2 regions of the Luteibacter rhizovicinus DSM 16549 genome follow, and region 1 is predicted to be linked to the other one. Evidence: riboswitches for the same ligand, from Rfam matches in the RefSeq annotation. Region 1 holds a riboswitch; the other holds the start of a gene.
What was found. Region 1 has a riboswitch for cobalamin ahead of BJI69_RS07830 (TonB-dependent receptor domain-containing protein). Riboswitches for the same ligand answer to the same signal wherever they lie in the genome.
Positions count from the first base shown of each region.

Region 1 (3,550 bases):
CAAGTTCAAGGAAACCTGCGGCCTGCACGCCGAGGCCTTCAGCGCGGCCGAAGTGAAGCATGGCCCCATGGCCCTGGTCGGCCCGCACTTCCCGGTGCTGTTCTTCGCGCAGAACGACGACACGCTGCCCGGCGTGCTCGACGTGGCCGCCGAGTTCCGTAAGCGTGGTGCCAAGGTCTGGGTCGCGGCGCCGGGCGCCACGGGCGAGGACATCCTTCCGCTGGTCGCCACCGCGCCGATCGCCGCGGTGCTGGTCACCGTGCAGAGCTTCTATCGCGCCACCGCCGCCCTCGCGCTGCGCCGTGGCTTCAATCCCGACGTCCCGCCGCACCTGAACAAGGTGACGGAAACCGTCTGATCTACGGAGTTTCCTCGTATGACCATCGCCCTCGTCAACGGTCGCGTCCTTACCGATAACGGATTCCAGGGTGGTTTCGCCGTCCTCATCGACGACGGAAAGATCACCGGGCTCGCGCTGCCTTCCGATCCGCGCGTGCGTGCCGCGGAACGCCACGACCTGGGTGGCCGCAGCCTGCTGCCGGGCTTCATCGACTGCCAGGTCAACGGCGGTGGCGGCGTGCTGTTCAACGACGCGCCCACCGTCGAGGCCATCCGCACGATCGGCGAGGCGCACGCGAAGTTCGGCACCACCGGCTTCCTGCCCACCCTGATCAGCGACGATGTCGAGGTCATGGCCAAGGCCATCGATGCGGTGAACGAGGCGGTCGCCCAGGGCGTGCCGGGCGTGCTCGGCATCCATCTCGAAGGTCCGTTCATCGCCCCCGAGCGCAAGGGCGTGCACGATCCGGCCAAGTTCCGCATCGCCGATGCAAGCGATGTGGCGATGGTCGCGCGCCGCCACGGTGGCGTGACCCTGCTCACCCTCGCGCCGGAACGGGCCAGCGCCGCCGTCCTGCAGGAGCTGGTCGCCAACGGCGTGATAGTCGCCGCCGGGCACACCGCGGCGGACTACGACACCACGCGCAACGCGCTGGCCACGGGGATCCGCGGCTTCACGCACCTGTTCAACGCGATGACCCCGTTCACCAGCCGCGAACCCGGCGTGGTCGGCGCGGCGCTCGAAGACCCGGCCAGCTGGTGCGGCCTGATCGTCGACGGCCACCACGTGCATCCGGCCTCGCTGCGCGTCGCCATCGCGGCGAAGGCGCGCGAGAAGATGATGCTGGTCACCGACGCCATGCCGCCGGTCGGCTCGGACGATCCGACCTTCGTGCTCAAGGGCGAGACCATCACGGTGAAGGACGGCGTCTGCCAGACCGCCGACGGCACCCTGGCCGGCTCGGCGCTGGACATGGCCACGGCCGTGCGCAACACGATCAACATGGTCGGCGTGCCTTACGACGAGGCCGCGCGCATGGCCTCGACCTACCCGGCCGCCTTCCTCGGCCTCGGTGCCACCCACGGCCACATTGCCGCCGGCTATCGCGCCGACCTGGTCGTCATGGATGACAACCACGAGGTCGTCGAGACCTGGATCGGTGGCGTGCGCGTCGTCGGCTGACGCCGGCCCAGTTGTTAAATCCGCGTGACATGGACCCGGCGGCCCGCTAGAGTGGCGCCGTTCGGGTGTCCCGACCGGCGGTCGCTGGAAAGGATGAAACGGGAAGCCGGTGCGTCGCCTCGCGACTATTCCGGCACTGCCCCCGCAACGGTAAGCGACAGGAAGGCCTGAAGGTCTTTACGGGAACCGGCCAAACGCCACTGCGCAAGCGGGAAGGCGCCGGGTCCCGCCACGGCAGGTGGCTGACGCAAGTCCGGAGACCGGCCCGATGCATTCGCCTCGCGACTATCGCGGGGCGTTTTCTGTTGGGCGATTCGCGGAGGGCGAATCCGGACAGCGTTCCGGGTCGATCCGTGCCCGCATGCCGTTCGCCGTTTGTCCTCCGTGTCGCCTCTAGCGATGCACTAAGGAAACGGCTCCATGAAGAAGACCCTGCTCGCGATGGCCCTGCTGTCGTCCATCGCCGCCGCCCACGCGGCCGATGCTCCTGCCGACCGGCTCGACCCGGTGGTGGTTACCGCCAACCGCGCAGCGACGCCGCTGGATGAAGTGCTCGCCCCGGTCACGCTGATCACCCGCGAGGATATCGAGCGCCTGCAGCCGGTCAGCGTGCAGGACCTGCTCACCGGCCTGCCGGGCGTGGTCATCGCCAACTCGGGCGGTATCGGCCAGCAGACCTCGCTGTTCATGCGCGGCACCAACTCCTCGCACACCCTGGTCCTGCTGGACGGCGTGCGCGTCGGCACGGTCGGCGCCGGCATCCCGGCCTACGAGCAGCTGCCCGTCGACCAGATCGATCACATCGAGATCGTCCGTGGCCCGCAGTCCAGCCTTTATGGCTCGGACGCCATCGGCGGCGTCATCCAGATCTTCACCCGCCACGGCCAGGCCGGCGAAGCGCCGACCCCGTCGCTCTCGGTCACCGGCGGCAGCCATGGCTACACCGACGGCCAGTTCGGTCTCTCGGGTGGTACCCAGCACAGCTGGTACAACGCCAGCCTCGGCGGCCAGTACACCTCCGGCATCAATGCCTGCCGCGTTGGCGCGGGCGACGTGTTCAAGGGCTGCTTCACCAACGAGCCCGACCACGACGCCTACCGCACGTACAACGGCGCGCTCTCCGGCGGCTACCGCTGGGACGACGGCACGGAGCTCACCGGCAGCTGGCTGCGCAGCAAGGGCGACATCGAATACGACGGCGACTTCCAGAACCTGACCCGCCGCACCCAGCAGGTCGCCGGCGCCAAGCTCGCCTTCAACGCCCTGGAAAACTGGCGCATGTCGATCAGCCTGGGCCAGAACCAGGACCGCGCCGACAACTACCTCAACGGCGCCGACAAGACCCTGGACTTCGTGAACTACGGCGTCGACAAGGCACGCGTGGGCTATCTGTATTCCAAGCGCAACCAGGCCTCCTGGCAGAACGATGTCACCCTCGCCCCGGGCCAGACCCTGAGCGTCGGCGTGGACTACCAGCAGGAAAAGCTGAAGAGCGATACGGATTACCTCAAGGACACGCGTGAGAACACGGGCGTGTTCGCGCTGTACCAGGGCGTCTTCGGCGCCAACGAGATCCAGCTTTCGGCGCGTCACGACCACAACAACCAGTTCGGCAACCACACCACCGGCCAGGCCGCGTACGGTTTCCGTTTCGACAACGGCATGAAGGTCACCGCCTCCTACGGCACCGCGTTCCACGCGCCGACCTTCAATGACGAGTACTACCCGTACGGCGCGCCGGTGAACCTGAGCCCGGAGAAGTCGCGTACCGCCGAGATCGGCTTGTCGGCTCGTCCGGGCATCTGGAACTGGGCGGTCAACGCCTACCAGACGCGCGTGAGCGACCTGATCGGCTTCGATGCGAATTTCCTGCCGATCAACGTCAGCAAGGCGCGCATCCGCGGGCTGGAAGGACAGCTGGGCGCGGACGTGGACGGCTGGCACCTGCGTGCCTACGGCACCCTGCAGCAGCCGAAGGACCGTGACAGCGGCGACGAGTACAACAACCTGCTCGCCCGCCGCCCGAAG
Region 1 is NZ_CP017480.1:1,719,934-1,723,483, reverse strand. Features, by position in the region: gene BJI69_RS07840 (SIS domain-containing protein) at 1-358, shown strand, start outside; gene nagA (N-acetylglucosamine-6-phosphate deacetylase) at 377-1,522, shown strand; cobalamin riboswitch at 1,569-1,805, shown strand; gene BJI69_RS07830 (TonB-dependent receptor domain-containing protein) at 1,943-3,550, shown strand, end outside.

Region 2 (3,550 bases), 370 kb from region 1:
CGAACTCAGGCCGGTCAGTTCCGTCTCGATGTCCTCGAACATCGGGCCGATCCGGGTGACCAGTCGTTGGCCCGCTTCCGTCGTCGACACGCTGCGCGTGGTGCGGGCGAGCAGGCGCACGCCGAGACGGCCTTCGAGTTTGCGGATGGTGTGGCTGAGGGCCGACTGGGTGGTGTCCAGTTTCGCCGCCGCCCGGGTAAAGCTCCCCTCCCTGGCCACGGCAAGAAAGGCGACGAGATCGTGGAGATCCTTACGCATGACACGTGACGCCTGCTCATGAGTGACGCATGGACTCTAGCACCGTGAAGGGTCGAGAGCCGTCAAAACGCCCGGGGGACGCAGGTGCCCTCAAGCCATCGGGCCGATTCATGAATTCTGGCTATAAGAGCAAGCCGCACGCGCTGGCTAGTCGTGCGAGGGGCTCGCCCCTAGATTGGCTACCTCAAAGAGGAAACGACATGCAGACACGCACACTGGGATCCACCGGCCTCGACGTCTCCGCCATCGGCCTCGGCTGCATGGGCCTGAGCTTCGGCTATGGCCCCGCTACCGAACGCGACGCGGCCATCGCCCTGATCCGTGCCGCCGTCGAGCGCGGCGTGACCTTCTTCGATACCGCCGAGGTCTACGGTCCGTTTACCAACGAGGAAGTCGTCGGCGAAGCGCTGGCCCCGTTCCGCGACAAGGTCGTGATCGCGACCAAGTTCGGCTTCGACGTCGGCGGCGTGCAGGGTGCGCTCAACAGCCGCCCCGAACACATCAAGACCGTCGCCGAGGCCTCGCTGAAGCGGCTGCGCACCGACGCGATCGACTTGTTCTACCAGCATCGTGTCGACCCGTCCGTGCCCATCGAGGACGTCGCCGGTGCGGTCAAGGACCTGATTGCCGAGGGCAAGGTGAAGCACTTCGGCCTGTCGGAAGCCGGGGCGCAGACGATTCGTCGCGCGCATGCCGTGCAGCCGGTGACGGCCCTGCAGAGCGAGTACTCGCTGTTCTGGCGCGAACCGGAAACGGAGATCATCCCGACCCTGGAAGAACTCGGCATCGGCTTCGTGCCGTTCAGCCCACTCGGCAAGGGCTTCCTGACCGGCAAGATCGACGCGGGCACGAGCTTCGACAGCAAGGACTTCCGCAACAGCGTGCTGCGCTTTACCGCAGAATCGCGCAAGGCCAACCAGGCGCTGGTCGATCTGCTCGGCAGCATCGCCGCCGCGAAGCACGTCACGCCGGCCCAGATCGCACTGGCGTGGTTGCTGCACCAGAAGCCGTGGATCGTACCGATTCCGGGGACGACCAAGCTGCACCGACTCGAAGAAAACCTCGGTGCCGCCGATGTCGCGCTGAGCGCCAACGAACTCCAGGACATCCATGCCTCGGTGTCGAGGATTCCGCTGCAAGGCGAGCGCTACCCCGCGCACCTGCAAGCCCTCGTCGGTCGCTGAGTTCTACCGCACTGCAGCTTGAGCGCGTCAGCCACCACGCTACACTCGGCGGATCACAGGTGTCCTGCCGCCGCACACGCAGCGGGCAGGGTGAAACGGGAAGCCGGTGCGGATCGCGAGATCCCATGCCGGCGCTGCCCCCGCAACGGTAGGCGAGAACACCCGACGACGTAACCACTGCGCGATGCGCGGGAAGGTGTCGGGGTGGTGCGGCATGCACCGCTCGCAAGCCCGGAGACCGGCCTGTGCAGGTGCCCCCAGGGGCGCCTCCTCGGGTGTTGCGGCGGGCAACCGGACGGGCTGATTCGGCGCGGCCACCCGCTGCTCCGCGTCCTCTTGTCTGCTTCGCCGCACCCCTTTCGCGGGTGAGCGTACGGAGCAGGACATGAACAAGCTGGACTCAGTGGCGACCGATGTCGCGACCGTCAAATTGCTGATCGACGGCATCTTCGTCGAATCCCGATCCACCGAATGGCGCGATGTCGTCAATCCCGCGACCCAGGCGGTCCTGGCGCGCGTGCCTTTCGCGACCACCGACGAGGTGAACGCCGCGGTCGCCGCCGCCGCGCAGGCGTTCAAGAGCTGGCGCAAGACACCGATCGGCGTACGCGCGCGCATCTTCCTTAAGTACCAGCAGCTGATTCGCGAACACATGGGCGAGCTCGCCGCCCTGCTCAGCGCCGAGCAGGGCAAGACGCTTCCCGACGCCGAAGGCGACGTCTTCCGTGGCCTGGAAGTGGTCGAGCACGCCGCCGCCATCGGCAACCTGCAGCTGGGCGAACTGGCCAACAACGTCGCCGGCGGCGTCGACACGTTCACGCTTCTGCAGCCGATCGGGGTCTGTGCCGGCATCACGCCGTTCAATTTCCCCGCCATGATTCCGCTGTGGATGTTCCCGATGGCGATCGCCACCGGCAACACCTTCGTGCTGAAGCCGTCCGAGCAGGATCCGATGGTGACGATGCGTCTGGTCGAACTGGCACTCGAAGCCGGCATCCCGAAGGGCGTGCTCAACGTGGTCCACGGCGGTGAAAACGTAGTCAATGCGATCTGCGATCACGTCGATATCAAGGCGGTCTCCTTCGTCGGCTCCACGCGCGTCGGCACTCACGTGTATCACCGGGCCTCGCAGACCGGCAAGCGCGTGCAGTGCATGATGGGCGCGAAAAATCATGCTGTCGTGTTGCCGGATGCCAACAAGGAACAGACGCTCAACGCCCTCGCCGGCGCAGCTTTCGGTGCGGCAGGCCAACGCTGCATGGCAGCGTCGACCGCAGTACTGGTCGGCGACGCACAGAACTGGATTCCCGAGCTCGTGGCCAAGGCGAAGACGCTGAAGGTGGGCGCGGGCCATGCCGCCGGCACCGATGTCGGACCGCTGATTTCCTGTGCGGCGCGCGAGCGTGTCGAGGCCTACATTGCCTCGGGTGTGGAGCAAGGTGCCACCCTCGAACTCGACGGCCGCAAGCCGGTGGTGCCCGGCTTCGAGGAAGGTAATTTCGTTGGACCGACCATCTTCTCGGGCGTGCGGCCGGGCATGCGCATCTATGACGAAGAGATCTTCGGACCCGTGCTGGTGATCCTGGCCGTCGACTCGCTCGACGAGGCGATCGACCTGGTCAACGCCAATCCAAACGGCAACGGCACGGCGGTGTTCACCCAGTCCGGCGCCGCGGCGCGACGTTTCCAGGAAGACATCGACGTGGGCCAGGTTGGCATCAACGTGCCGATTCCCGTACCGGTGCCGCTGTTCTCGTTCACCGGGTCGCGCGCGTCGAAGCTCGGCGACCTTGGCCCCTACGGCAAGCAGGTGGTCATGTTCTACACCCAGACCAAGACGGTGACGCAGCGCTGGTTCGATGACGACACGCTGCACGTCGGCGTCAACACCACCATCAGTCTCAAGTGATGGCCGCGGTCATGGATATCCCGCGGATTCCCCCACCACAGACTGACCTGAGCGACGATCAACTGGCCTTCCGCGATGCGGCGCACGCGTTCGCCCTCGCCGAGCTCGCGCCGCACGCGGCACGCTGGGATGCCGAGAGCGAGTTCCCGCGCGAGGCGATCGGCAAGGCGGGCGACCTCGGTTTCTGCGGCCTTTATGT
Region 2 is NZ_CP017480.1:1,352,285-1,355,834, forward strand. Features, by position in the region: gene BJI69_RS06260 (LysR family transcriptional regulator) at 1-258, opposite strand, end outside; gene BJI69_RS06265 (aldo/keto reductase) at 459-1,442, shown strand; cobalamin riboswitch at 1,483-1,703, shown strand; gene BJI69_RS06270 (CoA-acylating methylmalonate-semialdehyde dehydrogenase) at 1,828-3,351, shown strand; gene BJI69_RS06275 (acyl-CoA dehydrogenase family protein) at 3,363-3,550, shown strand, end outside.
Region 2: linked by a shared signal. The riboswitch ahead of BJI69_RS06270 (CoA-acylating methylmalonate-semialdehyde dehydrogenase) and the one ahead of BJI69_RS07830 (TonB-dependent receptor domain-containing protein) in region 1 are both predicted to bind cobalamin.